One region of the Pseudomonas sp. NUPR-001 genome, then DNA from elsewhere that is predicted to be linked to it. Evidence: predicted binding sites of a transcription regulator. Region 1 holds the regulator's gene; the other holds the start of a gene.
What was found. Region 1 encodes sigma-54, which starts transcription at its own class of promoters, with help from an activator protein. Its sites were predicted from a motif close to ANTGGCATNNANNTTGCTNT; they were not measured.

Region 1 (14,842 bases):
CGTTCGGCTTGGCATAGTCCTCGACGCGGATCTGGAATTGCTCATCCAGCGCTACCGTTTCGTAGGGAATGCCGTACAGGCCACAATACACCGGGTAGAAGCTGTAGCTGATATCCGGGAACAACAGCGGCGCGCCGTGCTGGAACAAGCCGTGGAAAATGTGCGCCAGCACTTCGTCCGAGCCATTGCCGAGGAACACCTGGTTGCCTTTGACCCCGTAGTACTCGGCCACCGCCTGCTTGAGCAGGTCGCTGTTCGGGTCCGGGTACAGGCGCAGATTGTCATTGAGCTCACCGCGCATCGCTTCCAGCGCCTTGGGCGACGGGCCATACGGGTTTTCATTGGTGTTGAGCTTGACCAGCCTGGCCAGCTTCGGCTGCTCACCCGGAACGTAAGGCACCAGGTCCTTGACGAAGGGGCTCCAGAATTTACTCATGTTCAGTTCCCCTTGTTGTCGGAAACGATACGGTATTCAGCACTACGGGCGTGGGCAGTCAGCGATTCACCACGCGCCAGCACCGAAGCGGTGTGACCCAGTTCCGAGGCGCCTTGCTCGGAGCAGAAGATGATCGACGAACGCTTCTGGAAGTCATACACCCCCAGTGGCGAGGAGAAACGCGCAGTGCCCGAGGTTGGCAACACGTGGTTCGGACCTGCGCAGTAGTCGCCCAGCGCTTCGCTGGTGTGGCGGCCCATGAAAATCGCCCCGGCGTGGCGGATCTGCGGCAACCAGGCTTGTGGATCAGCCACCGACAGCTCCAGGTGCTCCGGTGCGATGCGGTTGGCAACGTCCATGGCTTGCTGCATGTCACGCACCTGAATCAGCGCGCCGCGGCCATTGATCGAGGTTTTGATGATCTCGGCACGTTCCATGGTCGGCAGCAGCTTGTCGATGCTGGCGGCGACTTTGTCGAGGAACGCGGCATCCGGGCTGACCAGAATCGCCTGGGCGTCTTCGTCGTGTTCGGCCTGGGAGAACAAGTCCATGGCAATCCAGTCCGGATCGGTCTGGCCGTCACACACCACGAGGATCTCCGACGGCCCGGCAATCATGTCGATACCAACCTGACCGAACACATGGCGCTTGGCAGTGGCGACATAAATGTTGCCAGGGCCGACTACCTTATCCACCTGCGGCACGCTTTCGGTGCCGTAGGCCAGTGCCGCGACCGCCTGGGCGCCACCAATGGTGAACACCCGGTCGACACCGGCAATGCAGGCAGCCGCGAGCACCAGTTCGTTGACCTCACCACGCGGGGTTGGCACCACCATGACCACTTCGGCAACACCGGCCACCTTGGCCGGAATCGCGTTCATCAGTACCGACGAAGGATAGGACGCTTTGCCGCCCGGCACATACAGACCGGCGCGGTCCAGCGGCGTGACCTTCTGGCCAAGCACCGTGCCGTCGGCTTCGGTGTAGCTCCAGGAGTCCTGCTTCTGCCGCTCGTGGTAGATACGCACGCGGTTGGCCGCCTTCTCCAGGGCTTCGCGCTGGGCAGGGGTGATGCGCGTCAGGGCCAGCTCAAGGCGCTCACGGCCCAGAATCAGGTCGTCGATCGATTTGGCATCAACACCATCGAAACGCTGGGTGAACTCGACCAGCGCCGCATCGCCACGCTCACGCACAGCCTTGATGATGTCGAGGACTCGCTGGTTGACCGCGTCGTCAGACACGCTTTCCCAGCTCAACAGATGATCCAGATGTCGGGCGAAATCCGGGTCAGCGGCATTGAGTCGGGCAATTGCAGTGGACGTGGTCATAGCGAGGGCCTCAATAAATGGCGAATGCTCAGGCGCCCTAAGCTACCAGTCCATCCGCGCGGGCACCCGAGAAAATTGGCTATGACGCGGATAGACGGGCGCGACAGCGAAGGTCGCGCGCAGGTATCAGCCGCGGTGTCGCGATTCGACAGCTTGGCGCAAGGTGTCGATCAGGCTCTGGATGCGGGCGTGCTGCATCTTCATCGAAGCCTTGTTGACCACCAGCCGGGAACTGATGGTGGCAATCATTTCCTGGGGTTCCAGGCCATTGGCACGCAGGGTGTTGCCGGTATCGACAACGTCGATGATCTTGTCAGCCAGGCCGATCAGCGGCGCCAGCTCCATCGAACCGTAGAGTTTGATGATATCGACCTGACGGCCTTGTTCGGCATAGTAACGCTTGGCGACATTGACGAACTTGGTCGCTACACGCAGACGGCCTTTGGGCTCGGCGGCGCCGATTGCACCGGCGGTCATCAGTTTGCACTGGGCAATCTTCAGATCCAGCGGCTCATACAGGCCTTGGCCACCGTACTCCATCAGCACGTCCTTGCCGGCCACACCCAGATCGGCGGCGCCATGCTCGACATAGGTCGGCACGTCGGTCGCCCGGACGATCAACAGGCGTACGTCGTCCTGCGTCGTGGGGATGATCAGTTTGCGGCTTTTGTCCGGGTTCTCGGTCGGCACAATACCGGCTTCTGCCAGCAACGGCAGGGTATCGTCGAGAATCCGACCTTTAGATAGCGCGATGGTCAACATGGGAAACGTCGGTCCTTATGCGGCTACAGCCGGCCGGACCTGATGGCCCGACCGCATTCAATTCGGTGCAGCAGTTGGATGGCGCGTCCCTGCGCCGCTCACAGACTAGCCCGGTACGCGACGGATTTTCGCGCCCAGCATCTGCAGTTTTTCTTCGATGCACTCATAGCCACGGTCGATGTGGTAGATGCGGTCGATCAGGGTGTCGCCTTCGGCAACCAGCGCCGACAGCACCAGGCTGGCCGAAGCCCGCAGGTCGGTAGCCATGACTGGCGCGCCCTTGAGGGTTTTGGTGCCGGTAACGATCGCAGTGTTGCCTTCAACCTGGATCAGGGCGCCCATGCGGTGCATTTCGTACACGTGCATGAAGCGGTTTTCGAAGATCGTCTCGATCACCGCACCAGTGCCTTCGGCAATGGCGTTGAGCGAGATGAACTGCGCCTGCATGTCGGTCGGGAACGCCGGGTAAGGAGCGGTACGCAGGTTGACAGCTTTTGGCCGCTTGCCGTGCATGTCCAGCTCGATCCAGTCTTCACCGGTGGTGATTTCGGCGCCGGCTTCCTTGAGTTTTTCAAGGACCGCTTCGAGGATGGTCGGATCGGTGTCCTTGACCTTGACGCGGCCACCGGTAACGGCAGCGGCGACCAGGTAGGTACCGGTTTCGATACGGTCGGGCATGACGCGGTAGGTTGCCGAACCCAGGCGCTCGACGCCGTCGATGGTGATGGTGTCGGTACCGGCACCCTGAACCTTGGCGCCCATGGCGTTGAGGAAGTTGGCCAGGTCAACCACTTCCGGCTCGCGCGCAGCGTTCTGCAGCACGCTGCGGCCTTTGGCCAGGGCGGCTGCCATCATGATGTTCTCGGTACCGGTCACACTCACGGTATCGAAGAAGAAGTGCGCGCCACGCAGGCCGCCTTCAGGCGCCTTGGCCTTGATGTAGCCGCCTTCGACCTCGATTTTCGCGCCCATGGCTTCAAGGCCACGGATGTGCAGGTCAACCGGACGCGAACCAATTGCGCAACCGCCAGGCAGGGCCACTTCAGCCTCGCCGAAACGGGCAACCATCGGCCCCAGTACCAGGATCGAGGCGCGCATGGTTTTCACCAGCTCGTACGGCGCGACCAGGGTCTTGATGGTGCGTGGGTCGATCTCTACGGCGAGCTTTTCGTCGATCACAGGCTCGATGCCCATGCGCCCGAACAGTTCGATCATGGTGGTGATGTCGTGCAGGTGCGGCAGGTTGCCGACCGTTACCGGGCCATCGCAAAGCAGGGTACCGGCCAGAATCGGCAGGGCCGCGTTCTTGGCACCGGAAATGCGGATTTCGCCATCAAGACGAGTACCGCCAGTAATAATCAGTTTATCCATTTCTGTCTCGCCGCCAATTTAGGCTCAGTTGCGCTCAGCCCAGGCTGCGCTGCTGAAAAATTTCATGGTTACCGCATGGATGCTGCCATCGGTGATCCACGGATTAAGATGAGCATAGATCTGCTGCTGACGCTTGACCGGGCTCAGGGCCGCCAACTCGTCGCTGATCACGTTCAACTGGAAGTTGCAGCCTTCGCCTTCAACTTCGACCCGGGTTCCCGGCAACTTTTCTTCAAGGAAGTTCTTAACTTCTACGGCCTGCATGCTCAACCTCAATCGGCGCCCAGTGCGCGCGGGTCGGCCATCATACAAAAAAGCCCCTCGCCTGCGAACCCCGTAAACGGAGACTCTGACGGAGGGGCCAGTTACTTGCTGGTGGTCATTGACCGGCCAGCACTTCTTCGAGGTCATAAACCTCAGCGATTTCGCGCATGTCCTGCGGCATGGCGCGCACCTCGACCGCCTTGCCAGCCGCCTTGCCATCACGCATGAATGCCAGCAACAAGGACAGGCCAACGCTGCTCGACTTCTCTACCTGCGCGCAATCAAGCACCAGGGTTGCGGCCTTGCACGACGCGATCAAGGCCTGGCCCTGTTTGCGCAATACCGGCCCGCTGCGGTAGTCGAGCACTCCGGCCAGGCTCAGCAGGCCTGGCTCGGTCATCGCCACACTGCTCTGACTCATTGCTCTTGCTTCTCGGCGGCTTCCTTGGCCTTGGCCACTTCGCCCGCCCAACCGTCGATGGTCTTGTCCAGGTCGTTGCCATTGCGATTCATGGCATCGGCGAACTGGTCACGGAACAGCTTGCCGATGTTGATGCCATTGACGATGACGTTACGCACTTTCCACTCACCATTGAGCTTGGTCATGGTGTAGGAAACCGGGTAGATAGCGCCATTGTTGCCCTTGACGGTCATATCGACGCTGGCACGGTCCTCGCCATCGGCCTTGGCGTTGCCCACGGTGATGCCCTGGTTGTTGTACTCAAGCAAGGCATTGCCATAGAACTGCATCAGGCTGCGCTTGAAGTTCTCCTGGAAGCGCTGCATCTGCTCCGGAGTGGCTTTGCGCGAGTACTTCACGGTCATGATGCTTTTCGAGATGCCATCGGCATCCACCACCGGACCGAGGTTGTTGTTCAAGGCCTCATAGAAGGCACTTGGGTTGGCCTTGTATTGCTCCTTGTTGGCCTTGAGGTCGGCCAGCAACTGGTTGGTTGTGCCCTGAATCACTTCTTTGGGCGACTGGGCAGCTGCGCCAGCCACCAACGGCAATGCAGCCAGCAGTACCAGCAAGCCGCGTCGCAGGATAGAAATCATGGAAACTCCTTATTTAGCTTCTTTGCCAACGGTATTGAGCAGGAACTTGCCAATCAGATCTTCCAGCACCAGCGCCGACTGAGTGTCGTGGATGGTTGCACCATCCTTGAGCATCGATTCTTCTCCGCCCACGCTGATACCAATGTACTTCTCGCCGAGCAACCCAGCGGTGAGGATAGATGCAGTGGAGTCGGTAGGCAGGTTGTCTACGCGTTTTTCCAGCTGCAACGTCACCCGACCGGTGTAGGTATCACGATCCAGATCGATGGCCGTGACCTTGCCGATGGTCACACCGGCCATGGTCACTTTAGCTCTGACCGTCAAACCGGCGATATTGTCGAAGTTTGCATAAACTTTATAGGTATCGCTGCTCGGGCTTGCCGACAGGCCGCTGACGCGCAGGGCCAGCAGGATCAGCGCCAGTATCCCGGCCAGGAGGAACAGGCCGACACCGATTTCCAGGGTGCGGTTTTGCATCAGAAATCTCCAAACATCAAGGCGGTCAGAATAAAGTCCAGACCCAGAACTGCCAATGAGGCATAGACCACGGTCTTGGTGGTGGCACGGCTGATCCCCTCTGAGGTGGGCTCGCAGTCATACCCCTGGAATACGGCAATCCAGGTAACAACAAAGGCAAAAACCAGGCTTTTGATCACGCCATTGAGAACATCGTCGGTGAACGACACGCTGTTTTGCATGTTCGCCCAGAACGAGCCTTCATAAACGCCCAGCCAGTCCACCGCCACCCACGAGCCACCCCAGATACCGACCACGCTGAAAATCAGCGCCAGCAACGGCAGCGAGATGAAACCGGCCCACAGGCGCGGCGCAACGATGTATTTAAGTGGATCGACACCGATCATTTCCAGGCTGGACAACTGCTCGGTGGACTTCATGTTGCCGATCTCGGCGGTCAATGCCGAACCGGCACGCCCGGCGAACAACAAGGCGGTAACCACCGGCCCCAGCTCACGCAGCAAGGTCAGCGCAACCATCTGCCCGACGGCCTGTTCCGAGCCGTACTTGGTCAGGATGCTGAACCCTTGCAGGGCCAGCACCATACCGATGAACACCCCGGAAACGACGATGATCGCCAGCGACAACACACCGACGGAGTACAGCTGCTTGACCAGCAATTGAAAGCCGCCACCGGTCCCGCTGCGCCCGACCAGCGAGTGCAACAGGAACAGGAACGAACGGCCGAGCACGGCCAGCACGTCAATGGCCGAGCGGCCGAAGCGACGAATGCGTTCGAGTAAGGATTTTCTGCGCATCAACGCTTCCCCAGAAGATCGGCGCGGTAATCCGGCGCAGGAAAGTGAAAGGGCACCGGGCCATCCGGGTCGCCTTTCATGAATTGGCGAATGCGCGGGTTATCGGAGCCCATCAACTCGTCCGGCGTGCCCTGCCCCAGCACCTGACCATCGCCGACCACATAAATGTAGTCAGCAATACTGGCGGTCTCGGCCAGGTCGTGAGACACCACGATGCTGGTAATGCCCAAGGCATCGTTGAGCAGGCGGATCAGGCGCACCAACACGCCCATGGCGATCGGGTCCTGGCCAACGAAGGGCTCGTCGTACATGAGGATCTGTGGGTCCAGGGCAATGGCCCGGGCCAGCGCTACGCGGCGCTTCATGCCACCGGACAATTCGTCTGGCATCAGCTCGATGGCACCGCGCAAGCCCACGGCCTGCAGCTTCATCAAGACGATGTCACGGATCATTTCATCGGACAGCTGGGTATGCACCCGCAGCGGGAACGCGACGTTCTCGAACACATCCAGGTCGGTGAACAGCGCACCGCTCTGGAACAGCACGCCCATCTGCTTGCGTGCATCGAACAGGTCGCTGCGCGACAGCGCAGGCAGATTTTGCCCGGCCACCCAGACTTCACCGCTGGACGGGCGCAACTGTGCGCCCATCAGACGCAACAGTGTGGTCTTGCCGCACCCGGAAGGTCCCATGATGCCGGTGACCTTGCCGCGGGGAATGCGAATATCGACATTATTGAAGATACTGCGCGAACCGCGCTTGAAGGTCACACCCTTCAGCTCGACCGCGTAGGCGTTATCAACGCTCATCTAGACTCCTTGCAATGCAGCCTTCTCACTCAGACGCGCGCCCCCTTCATGGAGACACGCACGCCCTGAGCGGGCCGAACAGGCGGCGAACTATACCATCGCTGATAGCAGCGCCCCAAGGCCAGCGCAGTGCTTGTTCAGGCTGGGTTAAGGTTGCTCGGCGACTGTATGACAATCACAAGGTGAGGGATTTGCGCATTACCGCTATAATCGCCGCCTTTTCATCAGGCAATCCGATTTTCGACATGAGCCAATCCAGCGACCTGATCCAATCCGCGCAGCGCACCATTCGTTTCGAACTTGAAGCGGTTGAGGGCTTGCTTGCCCACATCGACGCCGATTTCGTCAAGGCGTGCGAGCTGATCCTGGCCAGTAAAGGCCGGGTCGTGGTGGTCGGCATGGGCAAGTCCGGGCATATCGGCAACAAGATCGCCGCGACGCTGGCCAGCACCGGTACACCGGCCTTCTTCGTTCACCCGGCCGAAGCCAGCCATGGCGACATGGGCATGATCACCCGCGACGACGTCATTCTTGCCCTGTCCAACTCCGGGTCGACCAACGAGATCGTTACCCTGCTGCCGCTGATCAAACGCCTCGGCATCCAGCTGATCAGCCTGACCGGCAACCCTGACTCGCCGCTGGCCAAAGCCGCCGAGGTCAACCTTGATGCGCGCGTCGCCCAGGAAGCCTGCCCATTGAATCTGGCACCGACCTCCTCGACCACTGCTGCGCTGGTACTGGGCGACGCCCTGGCGATTGCCCTGCTCGAAGCACGCGGCTTCACCGCTGAAGACTTCGCCTTCTCGCACCCGGGCGGCGCCTTGGGCCGCCGCCTGCTGCTGAAGGTCGAGAACGTCATGCACGCTGGCGATGAACTGCCTCAGGTGCAACGCGGCACCCTGCTCAAAGACGCACTACTTGAAATGTCCCGCAAAGGTTTGGGCATGACGGTTGTGGTCGAAGCCGACGGACGGCTGGCCGGGATCTTCACTGACGGCGACTTGCGCCGCAGCCTGGACCGCAATATCGACGTGCACAGCACCCTGATCGAAGCGGTCATGACCGTGCATGGCAAAACCGCCCGCGCCGAAATGCTTGCCGCCGAAGCCCTGAAAATCATGGAAGACCACAAGATCAGCGCACTGGTGGTCATCGACAAGGACGAGCGCCCGGTTGGCGCCCTGAACATGCACGACCTGTTGCGTGCGGGAGTGATGTAAATGAGCCACGACCTGCTCCAGCGCGGCAAGGCCATCAAACTGGCTGTGTTCGACGTGGATGGCGTACTGACTGATGGCCGCCTGTACTTCCTCGAAGACGGCAGCGAATTCAAGACCTTCAACACCCTCGACGGCCAGGGCATCAAGATGCTCATGGCCTCGGGCGTAACCACGGCAATCATCAGTGGGCGCAAGACCCCGGTGGTCGAGCGCCGCGCCAAGAACCTCGGCATCCCCCACCTGTATCAGGGCCGTGAAGATAAATTGGTGGTATTGGACGAGCTTCTCGGCCAACTCAACCTAAGCTATGAACAGGTTGCCTATCTGGGCGACGACCTGCCAGACCTGCCGGTGATCCGCCGCGTTGGCCTGGGCATGGCCGTGGCCAACGCTGCAGCCTTTGTCCGCGAGCACGCCCACGGGATCACCCAGGCCCGTGGCGGTGAAGGCGCCGCCCGCGAATTCTGCGAGTTGATCCTGCAAGCCCAGGGCAATCTCGACGCGGCCAACGCCAATTACCTGTAGAGCGACACATGTTCAGTAAAAAAATCCGCACCATTGCGCTGTTCAGTGTGATTACCGCCTTGCTGGTGGCAGTCGGCTACTGGAACATCGGCCCTGAAAGCTTTCTCGACAAGCCGGTAGCCCGTGTCGACGAAAAGGCCATCGACTATTACGCCACCAACGCCCACAGCGTGCAGTTTTTGCCTGACGGCAAAATGCAGTACGAAATGACCGCCGACAAAGTGGAGCATTTGATGGTCAGCGAGGTCACCCTGCTGACCAAGCCCGACCTGCAAATGTACCGTGGCACCACCTACCCTTGGCATGTGCAAAGCGAGAAAGGTGAGGTCAACCCTGACGGCTCAGAAGTGGAACTGATCGATTCTGTGCGGGTTGCCCGCACCGACGAAAAAAACCGCACCATGATCATTACCACCAGCCGGATGACGGTGTTCCCGCAGAAGCAATATGCGCAAACCGAGCAAGCCGTTAGAATCGACGGCGCCGACGGCGTAACTACGGGCAACGGAATGAAAGCGTATTTGAAAGACGGCAGGATGGACCTGCTGTCCAACGTAAGAGGACAGTATGAGGCTCGTTAAAACCCTCCCCTTTTTGCTCAGCCTGAGCGCAGCACTGGGAAGCGCGAGCGCCTGGGCCCTGCCGAACGACCGCGACCAGCCTATCCGCATTCAGGCTGACAACGCGCACCTGGATGACAAGAAAGGGGTTGCCACCTACACCGGCGACGTCATCATCACCCAGGGTTCGATGATGATCAAAGGCAACACCGTAACCATCACTCGCGCCGAATCCGGCGACATCGACGTGGTGACCTCGGTGGGCAACCTGGCCTACTTCGAGCAGCAACAGAGCGCTGCCAAGCCAGACAAGATGCAAGGCTATGCCGTTACCATCCAGTACCAGGCGCAAAAAGACCTGGTGGTGCTGACCGACCGCGCCAAAGTGGTCAATGAAGGCAATACCACCGAAGGCGAGAAGATCGTCTACAACACCAAGTCCCAGGTAGCGACTGCCGGTCGTGGCGGTAACGTCACCACCCCACGTCAGCGTATCGACATGGTGATCCAGCCGAAGAAGAAGGCCGAGTAAATGGCGACCCTCAAAGCCCAGCACCTGGCCAAGAGCTACAAGAGCCGACAAGTGGTCCGCGATGTCAGCATGTCGATCGACAGCGGCCAGATCGTCGGCCTGCTCGGCCCTAACGGCGCCGGCAAAACCACCTGCTTCTACATGATCGTCGGCCTGGTTCAGGCCGATCAGGGCCGCGTCCTGATCGACGACCTGGATGTCAGCCACCAGCCCATGCACGGCCGCGCCCGTGCTGGCATCGGCTACCTGCCTCAGGAAGCGTCGATCTTTCGCAAGCTGTCGGTTGCCGACAACATCATGGCGATCCTCGAAACCCGCAAAGATCTCGATACCGCCGGGCGTCGCAAGGAGCTGGAAAGCCTGCTGCAGGAATTCCACATCAGCCACATTCGCGACAACCTCGGCATGAGCCTTTCCGGCGGCGAACGTCGCCGCGTGGAGATCGCCCGCGCCCTGGCCACTGCGCCGAAGTTCATCCTGCTCGACGAACCCTTTGCCGGTGTCGACCCGATTTCGGTTGGCGACATCAAGCAGATCATCCACCACCTCAAGGCCAAGGGCATCGGTGTACTGATCACCGACCACAACGTCCGCGAGACGCTGGATATCTGCGAAACCGCTTACATCGTCAACGATGGTCAGCTGATTGCCGAAGGCGATGCAGAAACCATCCTGGCCAACGACCTGGTCAAAGAGGTGTATCTGGGCCACGAGTTCCGCTTGTAAGTTCGAAGCGACACAGCGCTTGCCTTGGGTGGCTGGCCCGGTGAAAACCGGCTTAATTGTTACAGCACCCTAGGCAAACGCTCCAATTTCAGGCATATAACTTGCTTAAAATTGGCGCTTCGGTGCCCTAGTAGTGGATGGCGCATGTGCGCCGGCGACAAAGGTGTTAAGCCCCTGCCATGAAACCATCGCTCGTCCTAAGAATGGGCCAGCAACTGACGATGACCCCGCAGTTGCAACAGGCCATCCGCTTACTCCAGCTGTCTACCCTGGACCTCCAGCAGGAAATCCAGGAAGCGCTGGAATCCAACCCGATGCTCGAACGTCAGGAAGACGGCGACGACTTCGACAACAGCGACCCGATGGCCGACAACGCCGAGAACAAGCCTGTTGCCGAAGTTCAGGACACCAGCTTCCAGGAAACCACGCAAACCGTGGACAACCTGGAAGACGGCGAATGGAGCGAGCGCATTCCCAACGAGCTACCGGTCGACACCGCCTGGGAAGATATCTACCAGACCAGCGCCAGCAGCCTGCCCAGCAACGACGATGACGAGTGGGACTTCACCACCCGTACTTCGGCGGGCGAGAGTCTGCAAAGCCACCTGCTCTGGCAGTTGAACCTGGCGCCGATGTCCGACACTGACCGGCTGATTGCCGTCACCCTGATCGACTGCATCAACAACCAGGGCTACCTCGACGAAACCCTCGAGGAAATCTGCGAGTCGTTCGACCCCGAACTGGATATCGAGCTCGATGAAGTTGAAGCGGTGTTGCACCGCATTCAGCAATTCGAGCCTGCCGGCGTCGCCGCCCGCAACCTCAGCGAATGCCTGCTGCTGCAACTGCGCCAACTGCCCGCCAGCACCCCGTGGATGGCCGAGGCACAGCGCCTGGTACGTGACTACATCGACTTGCTCGGCAGCCGCGACTACAGCCAGCTGATGCGCCGCATGAAGCTCAAGGAAGACGAGCTGCGCCAGGTCATCGAACTGGTTCAGAGCCTCAACCCACGCCCCGGCTCGCAGATCGAATCCAGTGAAGCTGAGTACGTGGTGCCCGATGTCATCGTGCGCAAAGACAGCGAGCGCTGGGTGGTCGAGCTCAACCAGGAAGCCGTGCCACGCTTGCGGGTCAACCCGCAGTACGCCGGCTTCGTCCGCCGCGCCGACACCAGCGCCGACAACACCTTCATGCGCAACCAGTTGCAGGAAGCCCGCTGGTTCATCAAGAGCCTGCAAAGCCGCAACGAAACCCTGATGAAGGTCGCCACCCAGATCGTCGAGCACCAACGCGGGTTCCTCGACCATGGCGACGAAGCCATGAAGCCGCTGGTGCTGCACGACATCGCTGAAGCGGTGGGCATGCACGAGTCGACCATTTCCCGGGTCACCACCCAGAAATACATGCATACCCCGCGCGGAATTTACGAGCTGAAGTACTTTTTCTCCAGCCACGTGAGCACCTCCGAAGGCGGTGAATGCTCGTCTACAGCGATCCGCGCGATCATCAAAAAACTGGTTGCTGCGGAAAATCAGAAAAAGCCATTGAGTGACAGCAAGATCGCTGGTTTACTGGAGGCACAAGGTATCCAGGTAGCCCGTCGCACCGTCGCCAAGTACCGCGAGTCCCTCGGCATCGCACCGTCGAGTGAACGCAAGCGACTGATGTAGCCCCTGAGATAACCACCGCAGTTCAGTGGCAGGCGCAACACCTGCCTCTTATGCACGGGCAACAAAGGAGAAGCTGTATGCAAGTCAATATCAGTGGACAGCATGTAGAAGTCACCCAACCGCTGCGCGAGTACGTCGAACAGAAACTGAAGCGGCTGGAAGGACACTTTGACAAGATCACCAACGTAACGGTGATCATGAAGGTCGAGAAACTGCAGCAGAAAATTGAAGCGACGCTGTTTATTCCCGGCGGCGAAGTGGTTGCAAATGCCGAACACTCAGACATGTATGCAGCGATCGACGCCTTGACCGACAAGCTCGACCGCCAACTGAAAAAACACAAGGAAAAACAGCAAAGCCTGCTGCAAGGTGCAGCGGCCCGCTGATCCCCCTCATCCATGATCCGACTTGAAACCATCCTGACCCCCGGCCGTTCCCTGGTGAACGTGCCGGGTGGCAGTAAAAAGCGCGTACTCCAGGAAATCGCCACGCTGATCAACCGGGAAGCCCCGGACCTGGAGATGCAAGACGTTTTTGAAAGCCTGGTTGCCCGGGAGAAACTCGGGTCGACTGGTTTTGGTAATGGCATTGCCATTCCACATTGCCGCCTCAAAGGCTGCTCATCCCCCATCAGCGCCCTGATGCACCTGGATGCACCGATCGACTTCGACGCCATCGATGGCGCCCCGGTCGATTTGCTGTTTGTCCTGCTGGTTCCAGAAGCGGCCACCGATGCGCACCTTGAGCTTTTGCGCCAAATTGCCAGCATGCTTGACCAAAAGGTCGTGCGTGACCGGCTGCGTGCCGCCGATAGCAGTGAAGCCCTGTACCAGGTTGTACTGGACGCACAAAACGGGCTTTAAACTATGCGCCTAATTATCGTCAGTGGCCGATCCGGCTCCGGCAAGAGCACCGCCCTCGCAGTTCTGGAGGACAACGGTTACTACTGCATCGATAACTTGCCGGCAGGGCTGCTTCCGCAATTGGCGGAAAATGCCCTGATCAACACCGAGCTGATGCAGCCCAAAGTGGCGGTATCGATCGATGCCCGCAACCTGCCCAGCCACCTGACACGCTTCCCCGAGCTGCTTGAAGATGCACGCAGTCGGCATATCCAGTGCGATGTACTGTACCTGGACGCCGATGAAGACACCCTGCTCAAGCGTTTTTCCGAAACCCGCAGACGTCACCCACTGACCAACGCCAATCGCTCGCTGGCCGAAGCGATCCGGGTCGAGAGTGACTTGTTGGGGCCGATTGCCGACCTTGCCGACCTGAAAATCGACACCACCAACCTGAACCTGTATCAGTTGCGTGACTCGATCAAACTGCGTCTGCTGAACCAGCCGGAGCCCGGTACTGCGTTTCTGGTCGAGTCGTTCGGCTTCAAGCGCGGCATGCCGGTCGATGCCGACCTGGTGTTCGATGTGCGCTGCCTGCCCAACCCGTATTGGAAACCGGAGCTGCGTGAGCATTCCGGCCTGGAGCAGCCAGTGATCGAGTACCTGGCCGCCCAGCCCGATGTCGAGGAAATGTTCCAGGACATCTCCAGTTACCTGCTCAAGTGGTTGCCGCGCTTCGCCGCCAGTAACCGCGCGTATGTCACCATTGCCATTGGCTGTACCGGTGGTCACCACCGTTCGGTGTACCTCACCGAGCGCCTGGGCCAGTTGCTGCAGCAATCTCTGAAGAACGTCCAGGTTCGCCACCGCGACCTCTAGCCCACAGGACCACCGCCGCGATGCCCGCTCGTGAAATCACCATCATCAACAAGCTGGGGCTGCACGCCCGGGCTGCGGCAAAGTTTGTCGGCGTGGCCGGACGCTTCCCCTGTGCAGTGCGTATCGGTCGTGCGCCAGAAAAAATGATCGACGGCAAGAGCATCATGGCGGTGATGATGCTCGCCGCCGGTAAAGGCACCCAGGTGCACCTGCACACTGAGGGTGAAGAAGAAGACGCAGCACTCGATGCGCTGGTCGAACTGATCAACAACTACTTTGACGAGGGCGAGTAACCGCCCTCGCTTCGCCTCACGCCATCGCCGTATCCATCACCATCATCAAACAGAAGCCAATGCACAGCCCCAGGCTCGCCAGGCGATGATGGCCATTGCTGCGTGATTCAGGAATGATTTCCTGAGTCACCACCAGCAACATCGCGCCCGCCGCACAGGCTAGCCCTAACGGCAGCAACAACTCGGCCACCGTCACCAGCCAGGCGCAGATCACTGCCGCCAACGGCTCGACCAACCCGGACGCCGCACCAATGGCAAACGCCTTGAAGCGCGCCATCCCGGCCCCAGCCAG
Region 2 (14,842 bases), 780 kb from region 1:
ACCCACCGAACCGTCCGGCCGCAGGTTGTAATGCGCTTCGGACTGGGCGCAGTCACGCTGGAAAAACATCGGCAAGCGCGCCAGCTCGAACCACTTGCCCTGGTAACGCTTGAGGTCGACATTGGCGACCGTCTTAGGCGGTATCGGCCCCGTCCCCGAATTTGATGCGCAGCCCCCTAGAATCAGGCCAGCACACAGGGCCAGCAGCAGATACACCGGTTTCATTATTTGAGCCCCTGCCCCGAGTACATCAGCACCTTGTCAGCAGCGTACTGCACGCTGATGAAGGTCTTTTCGTCACCCCAGGTGCAGCTGGACATACCCAATGCGCCAGAACAATCCTTAGGGGCGCCGAGCAGCTTTTCGACCTCGGCCTTGGTCATACCCGATTTGAGCTGTGAATAGTTTTCCTGATTGATCTTGTTGCACGCAGTCAGAAACACGCACAAGGACAGCAGGGCGAGGGAACGCAACGACATGAAAGGTCACTCCTGGACATGAGGGCATAGGCGCGGTGGCCTACTGACAGCTTAGAAGGGCAAAACCGCCTGTGGTTCCCAAGCCCCGGCGCTTTCCTGTAGCCATTTGCCTACCTTTGGTCGTATAGCGCGATTGGCGGTTAATCTTTTTCCAGCAACGGACGACACAGAAAGGCGCTGCGACGTTTTGCCGCGCCCTCCCCGTTGACCCGCCGTGTGCAGATAGACCTCGCAATGACAAAAAACCTGAAGTTCAGCCACAAAATCCTGCTGGCCGCCGCCCTGGTGGTCGCTGTTGCCTTTACCTGCTTTGTCCTGTTCAACGATTACCGCCAGCGCCAGACCTTACGCAACAACACCGAAGCCTCGATGCAGGAGCTCGGCAGCCTGACCAGCAGCAACATCCAGACCTGGCTGCAAAGCCGCGTGCAAATCCTGCAGTCGCTGTCCCAGCAACTGGCGGTTGAAGGCGCCAGCAAAGACACCCTGACGCGCAGTCTCAACTTTCCGGTGTACGGCAGCAATTTCCTCCTCACCTACTTTGGCGGCCAGGATGGCTACATGCAGTCGGTGCCGCTGGGCAGCCGCCCCGCCGACTACGACCCCCGCGTACGCGGTTGGTACAAGGCCGCCAGCAGCGCAGGCCAGACCATCATTACCGAGCCGTACATTTCAGCCTCCGCACAAAAACTGGTCATCACCCTGGCAACGCCTGTGCTGCATCAGGGCCAACTGATCGGCGTGAGCGGCGCCGACACCGATCTGGACAGCATCAGCGCGATCATCAACGCCCTGAACTTCGACGGTCATGGCCAGGCCTTCATCGTTAACGGTGACGGCAAAATCCTCGTGCATCCCGATGCCAAGCTGGTGCTCAAAGACCTCAGCGAAGCCTATCCACACAACACCCCGCAGATTGGCAAAGGCCTGAAGGAGGCTGAGCAAAACGGTCAGCAGCAGTTCATCACCTTCACCAAGGTCAACGGCGTACCCTCGGCCGACTGGTATGTCGCCCTGGTGCTCGATCAGGACTTTGCCTTTGCCATGCTCAGCGAGCTGCGCACTTCGGCGATTGTCGCCACGGTGATTGCGGTGCTGATCATCATTGCCTTGCTCGGCGTGTTGATCCGCGTGCTGATGGAGCCGCTGCACGCGATGGGCCGAGCCATGCAGGACATCGCAGAAGGCGAAGGCGACCTCACCCGCCGTCTGCGCATTCACGGCCAGGATGAATTCGGCAGCCTCGGGCAATCGTTCAACCGCTTTGTCGAACGCATCCATGAGTCGATTCGAGAAGTGTCTTCGGCCACTGGCCAGGTCAATGAAGTCGCCCTACGCGTGATCAGCGCCTCGAACGCTTCGATCCATAACGCCGACCAGCAAGCCAGCCGTACCAGCAGTGTGGCTGCGGCGATCAACGAGCTGGGCGCCGCCGCCCAGGAAATCGCCCAGAACGCCGCCCTTGCTTCGCAGCATTCAAGTGATGCGCGCTCGCTGGCAGAAGAAGGTCAGCAGGTGGTTGAGCAAACCATCGAGGTCATGCACCAGCTGTCGAACCGCATCAGCGACTCGTGCGGCAACATCGAAACGCTCAATGCCAACACGGTGAACATCGGCCAGATTCTGGAAGTGATCAGCGGTATCTCGCAGCAGACCAACCTGCTGGCCCTCAATGCCGCCATCGAAGCCGCACGCGCCGGTGAAGCCGGACGCGGTTTTGCCGTGGTTGCCGATGAAGTGCGTAACCTGGCCCACCGTACTCAGGACTCGGCGCAACAGGTGCAGCGCATCATCGAAGAGCTACAGGCGGGCGCGCAAGTGGCGGTCAGCACCATGACCGAAAGCCAGAGCCACAGCCAGCACAGCGTCGGTATTGCCAATCAGGCGGGTGAGCGGCTGGGCAGCGTGACCCAGCGCATTGGCGAGATCGATGGCATGAACCAGTCGGTCGCCACCGCCACTGAAGAGCAGACAGCCGTGGTCGAGTCGATCAATGTCGACATTACCGAGATCAACATGCTCAATCAGGAAGGGGTGGAAAACCTGCAAGCGACATTGCGTGCCTGCAATGACCTGGAGAATCAGGCCAGCCGGTTGAAGCATCTGGTGGGTAGTTTCAGGATTTGATGTGAGATTGATCGCGGGGCAAGCCCGCTCCCACAGGTTAGTGGATCACCTTTGTGGGAGCGGGCTTGCCCCGCGATCGCATTCAACTCAGAACCGCGACCCAGGCTCCAACAGAAAATCCATTTCCTCATCGGTACTAGGCCGATTCAAAACCAGATTGCGGTGCGGGAAGCGGCCGAAGCGGGCAATCACGCGCTGATGCTGTTCGGCATAGTCGAGAAACCCTTCGAACAGCTCCCGGTCACACTCAGGTTGGGCATCGAGCAGCATCCGGGAACGCTCGACACTGGCGTTCTGCCAATCCAGCACTTCGGCATGCTCCAGCACCAGCAGGACAAACACCCGCTGAATCGGCAGCAGCTGATAGTCCCAATCCTTCTGCAGCCCCTGCATGACCACCACCTGGGCACGCCGGTCACCCTCGAAGGCGCGCGGCGTGTCGCGGTAGATCATGCGCGGCAGTTGGTCCAGCAGCAGGATCAGCCCCAGCCAGCCTTGCGGGCTTTGCTGCCACTCATCCAGGCCGCCAGCCAGGGCGTGCTCGACCAGATCGCCGAAGCGCTCCTGCGCTTCGGCATCGTGGTGCTTGCCGAACCACAGGGTCTTCTTCTCGTCAGCGACGCTCTGAGGGCTGGTGCCCCATCCGAACCACCACTCCAGTAACGGCTGCCAAGGTGCGAGCATGACTTACTCCTGGTGATAACCGGTAACGCGCTCGACTTCCTGTTTGGAACCGAGGAACACCGCCACACGCTGGTGCAGGCTCTCAGGCTGGATGTCGAGGATGCGCTGAGTGCCGTCGGTGGAAGCACCGCCGGCCTGTTCGATGATGAAGGACATCGGGTTGGCTTCGTACATCAGGCGCAGTTTGCCTGGCTTGGAAGGCTCACGGGCATCGCGTGGGTACATGAACAGGCCGCCACGGGTCAGGATGCGGTGCACGTCGGCAACCATCGAGGCGATCCAGCGCATGTTGTAGTTCTTTTTCAGCGGGCCGGTCTCGCCTTCGAGCAACTCGCCAACGTAACGCTTGACCGGGGCTTCCCAGTGACGCTGGTTGGACATGTTGATGGCGAACTCTGCGGTGGTTTCCGGCACCTTGATGTTCTCGTGGGTCAGCACGAAGCTGCCCAGCTCGCGGTCCAGGGTGAAACCTTTGACGCCGTTGCCCAGGGTCAGGATCAGCATGGTTTGCGGGCCGTAGATCGCGTAACCGGCAGCTACCTGCTTGGTGCCCGGCTGCAGGAAGGCCTGTTCGTTGAGGCTTTCGTTCTGGCTCAGGTATTCGTTAGGGCAACGCAGTACCGAGAAGATGGTACCGACCGAGACGTTGACGTCGATGTTCGACGAACCGTCCAGCGGGTCGAATACCAGCAGGTAGGCACCTTTCGGGTATTTGCCCGGGATCTGGTAGGCGTTGTCCATTTCTTCGGACGCCATGCCGGCCAGGTGACCGCCCCACTCGTTGGCTTCGAGCAGGATGTCGTTGGAGATCACGTCCAGCTTCTTCTGCACTTCGCCCTGCACGTTTTCCGTGCCCATGCTGCCCAGAACGCCGCCCAGGGCGCCCTTGGAAACGTTGTGGCTGATCTCCTTGCACGCACGCGCCACCACTTCGATCAGGAAGCGCAGATCGGCAGGGGTACTGTTGCTGCGGGTCTGCTCAATCAAATAGCGACTCAGGGTAACGCGGGACATGTAAGGCTCCGAAGGAAGGGGGTAATAAAAACCCCCGCAGTTTACAGGGAGAGCGCAGCGCTAGCGAGCTATCCGACACGCTTGCCCGATCAGACGGCACTCAGGCCCGAGAGTTCACCCCCTCAGGCCTTGATTCACAGCTTAGTCGAGGGCTTTCCAGATCTGCGTGGCGTATTCGCGAATCGTGCGATCCGATGAGAACCAGCCCATGCGTGCAGTGTTGAGTACAGCGATACGCCACCACTGCTGAGGGTCGTGCCAGAGCGCTTCGACGCGCATTTGTGCATCCCAATAGGCGTCGAAATCGGCGCACACCAGAAAGCGGTCATGGGCCACCAGCGAATCCACCAACCCCACGTAGCGGGCTGGGTCATCCGGGGAAAACACCCCGCTGCGAATCGCCTGCAGCACGTCACTAAGCCGGTGTGAAGCGCTGATCGCAGCATTTGCACCGAAGTCGCCGCTGCGCTTGCGCGCCTCTACTTGCTGGGCGCTCAAACCGAAGATGAACATGTTTTCGGCACCCACCTGCTCGCACATCTCCACGTTGGCCCCGTCCAGCGTGCCGATGGTCAGGGCGCCGTTGAGGCCAAACTTCATGTTGCTGGTACCGGAGGCTTCGTAACCAGCAGTGGAAATCTGCTCGGAGAGGTCGGCTGCCGGGATGATGCTTTCTGCCAGGCTGACGTTGTAGTTGGGCAGGAACACCACCTTGAGCAAACCGCGCACGGTGGGGTCATTGTTCACCACACGAGCAATATCGTTGCTCAGCTTGATGATCAACTTGGCCTGGTGATAACTGGCCGCCGCCTTGCCGGCGAAAATCTTCACCCGCGGCGCCCAGCCAGCGCCCGGTTCAGCACGGATGGCCTGGTGCAGGGCCACGGTATGCAGCAGGTTCAGCAGTTGACGTTTGTACTCATGGATACGTTTGACCTGCACGTCGAACATCGCTTCCGGGTTGACCGTAATGCCCAGGCGCTCCTGAATCAGGCTGGCCAGTGCCTTCTTGCTGTGCAGGCGTTGGGCGGCAAATTGCTTGCGAAACGTGGCCTTGTCGGCAAACGGGTCAAGGTCGCGCAAACGGCCTTCGGGGTTATCCAGCACCTCCTCCCCCAGCGCCTCGACCAGCATGCCGGTCAGTTGCGGATTGGCCTGGAACAACCAACGGCGGAAAGTAATGCCGTTGGTCTTGTTGTTGATCCGCTCGGGGTAGAGCTTATGCAGTTCGGCAAACACCGTGCTGCGCATCAATTTGCTGTGCAACGCCGACACGCCATTGACACTGTGCGAGCCAAGAAACGCCAGGTTACCCATGCGCACGCGACGGCCGTTGTCTTCCTCGATCAGCGACACTGCACGCAGCACGTCGAAATCGTGAATGCCCTTGGCACGCAAGGCATCGATGTGGAAGGCATTGATCAGGTAGATGATCTGCATGTGCCGCGGCAGCAGACGTTCCATCAGGCTGACCGACCAGGTTTCCAGCGCCTCGGGCAACAGCGTGTGGTTGGTGTACGCCAGGGTCTCGACCGTCAGCTGCCAGGCGGTATCCCACGGCACTTCGTGCTGGTCGACGAGCAGACGCATCAGCTCGGCCACGGCAATCGAGGGGTGGGTATCGTTGAGCTGGATCGCGGCCTGCTGCGGCAGGTTCAACAGCGTGTCGTGCATGTTAAGGTGCCGGCGCAGCAGATCTTGCAGCGAGGCGCAGACGAAGAAGTATTCCTGGCGCAGGCGCAGCTCCTGGCCCGCTTCGGTGCTGTCGGCCGGGTACAGCACCCTTGAGATGCTCTCGGCACGCGCCACCTCGGCTACCGCCCCCAGGTGATCACCAGCGTTGAATCGCTCCAAGTGCAGCTCTTCCAAAGCCCGTGCACGCCACAGGCGCAAGGTATTAACACTGGCCCCGCGCCATCCCACCACCGGCGTGTCGTAGGCAACGGCCCGCACGGTCTCGGCAGGCCACCAGACCTGACGTTGTTGGCCATCGGCGCCTTGCACTGTCTCGACACTGCCGCCGAAGCTGATCGGGTAAATCACTTCAGCCCGCTCGAACTCCCACGGGTTACCGAAATCCAGCCAGTTTTCGGTCTGTTCCTGCTGCCAGCCATCGACCACGGCCTGACGAAACAGGCCATGTTCATAGCGAATGCCATAGCCGTGGGCAGCAATCCCCAAGGTCGACATGCTTTCCATGAAGCAAGCGGCCAAGCGGCCAAGACCACCGTTGCCCAGCGCCGCATCCGGCTCCAGCAGGCGAATGCGCTCCAGATCGACATCCAGGCCGCTAAGGGCCTCGCGGGCAATCTCCAGCAACCCCAGGTTGCTGAGGCTGTCGTACAGCAAACGCCCGATCAGAAACTCCAGCGAGAGGTAATACACCCGCTTCTGGCTCTTGCGGTAAATCTGCCGGGTGTGGTCCATCCAGTGATCGACCATGTGATCACGGGCAGCCAGGGCGATTGCTTCAAACCAGTCATGCTCAAACGCATGCTCTGGGTCTTTACCTACCGCGTAAGTCAATTTATTCAGTACAGCGGTGCGAAACGCGGCCACCTCTGCGTCACGAGCGAGTGGTTCCTGAGACATGCGACGTCCTCGATCAGGTTGACGAATGCGGATGGAGATTTCTCAGCCTAGACCGTTCGACACAGAGCGACAGTGCGGGTTCGGGTGTTTGTGCGTAAAAGCGCGATCCGGTGGTAAACAACCGGCAAATGGTTGTTCACATTTTGATCAACTCCGGTATGATCGCGCGCCTACCAAAACACCTAAAACCAGAACCTGATGAAACCGACCCTGATTGCCGCCGCCGAAGTCGACCGCCTGGAGACCTGGCAGAAGTACCAAAGCCATATGTGCGGGGGCTGCAACTCGACCTGCTGCACCTTGCCGACAGAAGTGAAAATCAAAGACCTGATCCGCATGGGCGTGGTCGATGAGTTCGAGGTGGGCGAGCCACCGAAGAACATTGCCAAGCGTTTGCAGAAGGACGGGATCATCCAGCGCTTCAACCAGAAGTCGGGGATTTTCACCCTGGCGCAGATGAGCAACGATGATTGCTTGTACCTGGATCGTAAAAGCCGCTTGTGCACCATTTACGAAACCCGTCCGGATACCTGCCGTAACCATCCACGGGTGGGGCCGCGGCCGGGGTATTGCGCGTACATTCCCAAACCTGCGGCGCGCCGCTAAACGCATCGCGGGGCAAGCCCGCTCCCACCGTAGGAGCGGGCTTGCCCCGCGATTGATTTCCAGACAAACAAAAACGCCCCCGGCCTTGCGACCGGGGGCGTTTTCGTTTCAGCCGGGCTTAGTTAGCCTTGGCTTTCTTGGCAGCGCGGGTACGCTCGCCTTCGTCGAGGATCTTCTTACGCAGACGGATCGACTTCGGCGTTACTTCACACAGCTCGTCGTCCTGGATGAATTCCAGAGCCTGTTCCAGAGTGTGACGTACTGGCGGAACCAGGGCGATGGTTTCGTCCTTGCCCGAAGCACGCATGTTGTCGAGCTTCTTGCCTTTGGTTGGGTTAACGCCCAGGTCGTTGTCGCGGCTGTTCAGACCGATGATTTGACCGTTGTAGATCTCCTGGCCGTGCTCGACGAACAGCTTGCCGCGCGCCTGCAGGGTTTCCAGGGAGTAGGTCAGGGCCTTGCCGGTTTCGACCGAAACCAGAACGCCGTTCAGACGGCCAGACATGTGGCCCGACTTCATGGTGTCGTAACGATCGAAGATCGAGGTCAGGATGCCTGCACCGTTGGTCAGGGTCAGGAACTGGTTACGGAAACCGATCAGACCACGGGCTGGAATGTTGTATTCCAGACGTACACGGCCCTTGCCATCCGGCGCCATGTTGGTCAGGTCGCCTTTACGCAGACCCATTTCTTCCATGACCTTGCCCTGAGCTTCTTCAGGGATGTCGATGGTGACGTTCTCGAACGGCTCCTGCTTGGTGCCGTTGACTTCGCGGATGATGACTTCCGGACGGCCTACAGCCATTTCGAAGCCTTCACGACGCATGGTTTCGATCAGAACCGACAGGTGCAGCTCACCACGGCCGGAAACCTTGAACTTGTCAGCCGAGTCGCCTTCTTCAACGCGCAGTGCAACGTTGTACAGCAGCTCTTTGTCCAGACGCTCTTTGATGTTACGGCTGGTGACGAACTTGCCTTCTTTACCGCAGAACGGCGAGTCGTTGACCTGGAAGGTCATCGAAACGGTTGGCTCGTCAACGGTCAGCGGCTTCATCGCCTCAACCGCGTCAGGGCTGCACAGGGTGTCGGAGATGAACAGCTCGTCGAAACCGCTGATGCAGACGATGTCGCCAGCCTGGGCTTCTTCAACGTCAACGCGGTGCAGACCGTGGTGACCCATCAGCTTGAGGATACGGCCGTTGCGCTTCTTGCCGTCGACGTCGATAGCGACAACCGGGGTGTTCGGCTTGACGCGACCACGGGCGATACGGCCAACACCGATAACACCCAGGAAGCTGTTGTAGTCCAGTGCCGAGATTTGCATCTGGAACGGACCGTCACGGTCAACAGCTGGCGCTGGAACGTTGTCGATGATCGACTGGTACAGCGGGGTCATGTCTTCAGCCATGTCGGTGTGGTCCAGACCGGCAATACCGTTCAGGGCCGAGGCGTAGACGACTTTGAAGTCCAGCTGTTCGTCGGTAGCACCGAGGTTGTCGAACAGATCGAAGATCTGGTCCAGAACCCAGTCAGGACGTGCGCCCGGACGGTCAACCTTGTTGATGACCACGATTGGACGCAGGCCGGCTTCGAACGCCTTCTTGGTCACGAAACGGGTTTGCGGCATCGGGCCGTCTTGGGCGTCGACCAGCAGCAGTACCGAGTCAACCATCGACATTACACGCTCAACCTCGCCACCGAAGTCGGCGTGGCCGGGGGTGTCGACGATGTTGATGTGGTAGCCGTTCCAGTTGATGGCGGTGTTTTTCGCCAGAATGGTAATACCGCGCTCTTTTTCCTGGTCGTTGGAGTCCATGACGCGCTCGTCGTTGAGCTCGTTACGCTCCAGAGTGCCGGACTGACGCAGAAGTTTGTCAACCAGGGTGGTTTTACCATGGTCAACGTGGGCGATGATGGCGATGTTACGCAGATTTTCGATCACTTGTGTATCTCGATCAGAGGATTCGGGTTGCCACTATTTTAAGTGGCGAATATGAATGAACGGCGCTCAGACTGCCCGGCGGTCGGGAGGGCGATGGCGGATACTTCCGCCATACAGCCCCGGCGTCTTATGCCGGACGATAAACACGCACATTGGCATGTCCCTCGCTCAGCAGGTGGTGGGCATGCAGCCGACTCATCACGCCCTTGTCGCAATACAGCAGGTACTGGCGCGTTGGGTCCAGTTCCTTGAAGCGGCTGTTGATCGCATAGAACGGCATGACTTTGACTTCGATGCCATCCAGTTCCAGCGGTTCATCTTCCTGGGCATCCGGGTGACGGATGTCGATCACGACCTGACCGGCCAGTGCCTGGCCGACTTCTTCGACCTGGATGTCCTGGCTCAGCTCCTCGATCACATGGTCGATGGAGATCAGGCGGGCGCGCTCCAGAGCGCGCTCCAGCACGGCCATGTCGAATTGTTTCTCTTCGTGCTCGATGCGGTGGCGCTTGGCGTGGGTGGTCGGGTTCACCGAAATCACCCCGCAGTATTCAGGCATGTGCTTGGCGAAGTCAGCGGTACCAATTTCCACGGCCTGGTCGATGATGTCCTGCTTGTGGGTGGCCAGCAGCGGACGCAGTACCAGTTTATCGGTGGCCTGGTCGATGATCGACAGGTTCGGCAGGGTCTGGCTGGAAACCTGGGAAATCGCCTCGCCGGTGACCAGCGCGTCGATTTCCAGGCGGTCGGCCATGTGCGCCGCCGCGCGCAGCATCATGCGCTTGAGGGTCACGCCCATGTAACTGTTGTCGACCTTGCCGAGGATCTCGCCGACCACTTCCTCGAACGGCACGCTGATGAACAGCACGCGCTGGCTGCTGCCGTATTTCTTCCACAGGAAGTGGGCAACTTCCATCACCCCCAGCTCGTGGGCACGGCCACCGAGGTTGAAGAAGCAGAAGTGAGTCATCAGGCCGCGGCGCATCATCTGGTAGGCCGCCACGGTGGAGTCGAAACCACCGGACATCAGCACCAGGGTCTGCTCCAGGGCGCCCAGCGGGTAGCCGCCGATGCCTTTGTGCTGGCTGTGGATCACATACAGGCGCTGGTCGCGCACTTCGATGCGTACCTCGACTTCGGGGTTGCGCAGGTCGATACCGGCGGCGCCGCACTGCTGACGCAGCTGGCTGCCGACATAACGGTCGACATCCATCGAGGTGAAGGTGTGGTGACCGCCTCGCTTGCAGCGCACAGAGAAGCGCTTGCCGGCCAACAGGTGACCGAAGTGGGTCTTGCACTTGGCGACGATGTCGTCGAAGTCACCCAGCGGGTACTCTTCGACCTGCAGGAAGTGGGCGATACCCGGCATGCAGGTCAGGCGCTCGGTCATCTCGCGCAGGACTTTCTCGTCCTCGACGCGGGTAACCACCTCGAGATTGTCCCAGACACCATCGACCGCCAGCTCAGGATCGAGGTCCTTGAGCACGATACGAATGTTGCGGCCCAGTTGACGGATGAAGCGCTTGCGAACCGGGCGGCTCTTGATGGTGATCTCTGGAAAGACTTTTACGATTAGTTTCATGAAAAACAGCGCGCGAGGTGCCGACTAAAAAAGTGGGGCGCGGATTATAGCGGAAATTGCTCAAGGTTTAACCAATTAATCTACAGAAGGTTTCACGCGCACTCATTTGGTGCGCTACGCACCAAAAGCGCCTCTTAAGAGTGCAGAAAACCACCGGCATTTCAGCCAAACCGCCCGTTAATGCATGAGAATCGGGCAAAACATCCAAACCGGGGCACTGGCATGCAATTTGCTCCCTTGTGAGGCAGGTTGCCTTGGCCGACTATTCGCGCCCGGCATCACCCAAATTAAAGGGCTGCACAGGCAAGCTCTACCCCACCCGGAGGACACTATGTCGAAGTCGGTTCAACTCATCAAAGATCATGACGTTAAATGGATTGATCTGCGCTTCACGGACACCAAAGGCACCCAGCACCACGTGACCATGCCAGCTCGCGATGCGCTGGAAGACGACTTCTTCGAAGTCGGCAAAATGTTCGACGGTTCCTCCATTGCTGGCTGGAAAGGCATCGAAGCCTCCGACATGATCCTCATGCCGGTCGACGACACCGCCGTACTGGACCCGTTCACCGAAGAGCCGACCCTGATCCTGGTCTGCGACATCATCGAACCTTCGAGCATGCAAGGCTACGACCGCGACCCACGTGCGATCGCCAAGCGCGCTGAAGAGCACCTGAAAGCCACCATGATCGGTGACACCGTGTTCGCCGGTCCAGAGCCTGAGTTCTTCATCTTCGACGAAGTGAAGTTCAAGTCCGACATCTCCGGCTCGATGTTCAAAATCTTCTCCGAGCAAGGCTCGTGGATGTCCGACCAGGACGTAGAAGGCGGCAACCGCGGCCACCGTCCAGGCGTTAAAGGTGGCTACTTCCCAGTTCCGCCGTTCGACCACGACCACGAAATCCGTACTGCCATGTGCAACGCACTGGAAGAAATGGGTCAGACCGTCGAAGTTCACCACCACGAAGTGGCAACTGCCGGCCAGAACGAAATCGGCGTCAAGTTCAACACCCTGGTGAAGAAAGCTGACGAAGTTCAGACCCTGAAGTACGTCGTGCACAACGTTGCCGATGTCTACGGCCGTACCGCTACCTTCATGCCTAAGCCACTGTACGGCGACAACGGCTCGGGTATGCACGTGCACATGTCGATCTGGAAAGATGGCAAGAACACCTTCGCTGGCGAAGGCTATGCCGGTCTGTCCGACACCGCCCTGTACTTCATCGGCGGTATCATCAAGCACGGTAAGGCTCTGAACGGTTTCACCAACCCTTCGACCAACTCCTACAAGCGTCTGGTACCAGGCTTCGAAGCCCCGGTCATGCTGGCCTACTCGGCCCGTAACCGTTCCGCTTCGATCCGTATTCCTTACGTGTCGAGCCCTAAAGCCCGCCGTATCGAAGCACGCTTCCCGGATCCGGCTGCCAACCCATACCTGGCCTTCGCTGCACTGCTGATGGCCGGCCTGGACGGTATCCAGAACAAGATCCACCCAGGCGACGCTGCCGACAAGAACCTGTACGACCTGCCGCCTGAAGAGGCGAAAGAGATCCCACAGGTTTGCGGCAGCCTGAAAGAAGCCCTGGAAGAGCTGGACAAAGGCCGTGCGTTCCTGACCAAGGGCGGCGTGTTCTCCGACGACTTCATCGATGCCTACATCGCCCTGAAGAGCGAAGAAGAAATCAAAGTCCGCACCTTCGTACACCCACTGGAATATGAGCTGTACTACAGCTGCTAATTCAGTGACGCCTGCGCAAGCGGCGTGACGCTACAAAAAGAGGCCTCCTTCGGGAGGCCTTCTTTTTTTCTGACAAAGGTATGCGAAGCAGCCGACAGGTAAAAAGATTGAGCCACGGCACACTCAGCGCTCCCTTTTCTGAAGGCCTTATCATGCGTACTTTCTTGCCTGTCTTACTGTTTACACCCCTGCTGCTCACCGGCTGCACCTCAACACCCTCCCCTGACAGCGAATTGCAGCGGTTGCTCAACAGCGTTGATCAACGCCTGGACATCGCCCAGGCCGTGGCCCTGAACAAATGGGACTCGGGCCAGCCCGTACAAGACCTTAGTCGCGAAGTGCAGATCATCACTAACGTTCAGGCTCAGGCGGTGCGTTTCGGCGTTGACCCACGGCGGGCGGCAATATTTTTCGGCGACCAGATTGAAGCCAACAAACTGCTCCAGTACAGCGCGCTGTCGAAGTGGCACGCCGTAGGCAGTGCACCCGGCACGCACCGCGTCGATCTGGCCATGCACTTGCGCCCGCAACTGGACCGCCTGCAGCGCAGCCTGCTCAGCGAGCTTGCAGCGTTCGATCGCAATCGTCCCGAAGATTGCCAGCGCACGGTGGCTCAGGCCATTGGCCAACGGGCAAACGACCCACAACGCGCCTTGGCCCTGGTTCGCGCCACCGCTCACCTGTGCGCCGTGCAGTAATCTTTCCTCTATGCTCTATATTGGTGCACGAAACAGCGTGCACTTGAGCGATTCAGCCCATTTTGGTTCAAGCACACTGCCGTTTTAGGGCTTTATAGCCATATTTAGCGCAAATACAGGTCTTTATCCGGCAGATCCGCTTCTTTTCGGAGCCTTGGTTTGTTTTTTGCATTTTCTTGTTACCAGCAGACAACCAGCGCCCACGACCCTGGCCCAGCCGGAGTCGTCATGAGCCAAAAGAGGTCACAGACACCCCATGACCATCAGCGATGCCCTGCACCGACTGCTACTGGACAACCTGACCACCGCTACCATCCTGCTCAATGCCGAATTGCGCCTTGAGTACATGAACCCGGCAGCGGAAATGCTCCTGGCCATCAGCGGCCAGCGTAGCCATGGGCAATTCATCAGTGAGTTGTTCACCGAGTCACCTGAAGCGCTCAACTCCTTGCGCCAGGCGGTGGAACACGCCCACCCGTTCACCAAGCGCGAAGCTCAGCTGACCTCGCTGACCGGGCAAACCCAAACCGTCGACTATGCGGTAACGCCGATCCTCAACGCCGGACGGACTTTGCTGCTGCTTGAGGTTCACCCGCGCGACCGGCTGCTGCGCATCACCAAAGAAGAAGCCCAGCTGTCCAAGCAGGAAACCACCAAACTGCTGGTACGCGGCCTGGCCCACGAGATCAAGAATCCACTGGGTGGTATTCGCGGGGCGGCGCAGTTGCTGTCGCGGGAACTCCCCGAGGAAAGCCTCAAGGATTACACCAACGTGATCATTGAAGAGGCTGATCGCCTGCGCAACCTGGTCGATCGTATGCTCGGTTCGAACAAACTGCCGTCACTGGCGATGACCAACATCCATGAAGTGCTCGAGCGGGTCTGCAGCCTGGTCGAAGCCGAAAGCCAGGGCGGCATCACTCTGGTGCGTGACTACGACCCAAGCCTGCCCGATGTGCTGATCGACCGCGAACAGATGATTCAGGCGGTGCTCAACATCGTGCGCAACGCCATGCAGGCCATCAGTGGCCAAAACGAGCTGCGCCTGGGGCGTATCAGCCTGCGCACTCGGGCCATGCGTCAGTTCACCATTGGCCATACCCGCCATCGCCTGGTGGCCAAGGTCGAGATCATCGACAACGGCCCGGGCATTCCCGCCGAACTTCAGGAAACCATCTTCTACCCCATGGTCAGCGGCCGCCCGGACGGTACCGGGCTGGGCCTGGCCATTACCCAGAACATCATCAGCCAGCACCAGGGCCTGATCGAATGTGACAGCCATCCTGGCCACACCACCTTCTCGATCTTTCTGCCGCTGGAACAAGGAGCCTCCGCCTCATGAGCCGTAGTGAAACCGTCTGGATCGTCGACGATGATCGC

Region 2: glnA (type I glutamate--ammonia ligase) is a predicted target of sigma-54. The motif match lies at 11,243-11,262, and genes of this name have one in related genera.

The regions. Positions count from the first base shown of each region.
Region 1 covers NZ_CP197353.1:4,866,846-4,881,687, forward strand. Annotated here, with positions in the region: gene hisC (histidinol-phosphate transaminase) at 1-436, opposite strand, end outside; gene hisD (histidinol dehydrogenase) at 439-1,764, opposite strand; gene hisG (ATP phosphoribosyltransferase) at 1,891-2,526, opposite strand; gene murA (UDP-N-acetylglucosamine 1-carboxyvinyltransferase) at 2,632-3,897, opposite strand; gene ACP6KB_RS22285 (BolA family protein) at 3,922-4,161, opposite strand; gene ACP6KB_RS22290 (STAS domain-containing protein) at 4,277-4,582, opposite strand; gene ACP6KB_RS22295 (MlaC/ttg2D family ABC transporter substrate-binding protein) at 4,579-5,217, opposite strand; gene mlaD (outer membrane lipid asymmetry maintenance protein MlaD) at 5,227-5,694, opposite strand; gene mlaE (lipid asymmetry maintenance ABC transporter permease subunit MlaE) at 5,694-6,491, opposite strand; gene ACP6KB_RS22310 (ATP-binding cassette domain-containing protein) at 6,491-7,300, opposite strand; gene ACP6KB_RS22315 (KpsF/GutQ family sugar-phosphate isomerase) at 7,546-8,520, shown strand; gene ACP6KB_RS22320 (KdsC family phosphatase) at 8,521-9,045, shown strand; gene lptC (LPS export ABC transporter periplasmic protein LptC) at 9,054-9,626, shown strand; gene lptA (lipopolysaccharide transport periplasmic protein LptA) at 9,613-10,137, shown strand; gene lptB (LPS export ABC transporter ATP-binding protein) at 10,138-10,863, shown strand; gene ACP6KB_RS22340 (RNA polymerase factor sigma-54) at 11,043-12,536, shown strand; gene hpf (ribosome hibernation-promoting factor, HPF/YfiA family) at 12,614-12,922, shown strand; gene ptsN (PTS IIA-like nitrogen regulatory protein PtsN) at 12,935-13,399, shown strand; gene rapZ (RNase adapter RapZ) at 13,403-14,257, shown strand; gene ACP6KB_RS22360 (HPr family phosphocarrier protein) at 14,278-14,550, shown strand; gene ACP6KB_RS22365 (ZIP family metal transporter) at 14,567-14,842, opposite strand, start outside.
Region 2 covers NZ_CP197353.1:5,645,347-5,660,188, forward strand. Annotated here, with positions in the region: gene ACP6KB_RS25930 (lipocalin family protein) at 1-225, opposite strand, end outside; gene bamE (outer membrane protein assembly factor BamE domain-containing protein) at 225-479, opposite strand; partial or broken gene ACP6KB_RS25940 (HAMP domain-containing protein) at 714-1,751, shown strand; gene ACP6KB_RS25945 (methyl-accepting chemotaxis protein) at 1,881-2,606, shown strand; gene ACP6KB_RS25950 (DUF924 family protein) at 2,694-3,290, opposite strand; gene ACP6KB_RS25955 (class 1 fructose-bisphosphatase) at 3,294-4,304, opposite strand; gene ACP6KB_RS25960 (glycogen/starch/alpha-glucan phosphorylase) at 4,446-6,896, opposite strand; gene ACP6KB_RS25965 (YkgJ family cysteine cluster protein) at 7,095-7,502, shown strand; gene typA (translational GTPase TypA) at 7,621-9,444, opposite strand; gene thiI (tRNA uracil 4-sulfurtransferase ThiI) at 9,572-11,026, opposite strand; gene glnA (type I glutamate--ammonia ligase) at 11,358-12,764, shown strand; gene ACP6KB_RS25985 (chorismate mutase) at 12,917-13,462, shown strand; gene glnL (nitrogen regulation protein NR(II)) at 13,719-14,804, shown strand; gene ntrC (nitrogen regulation protein NR(I)) at 14,801-14,842, shown strand, end outside.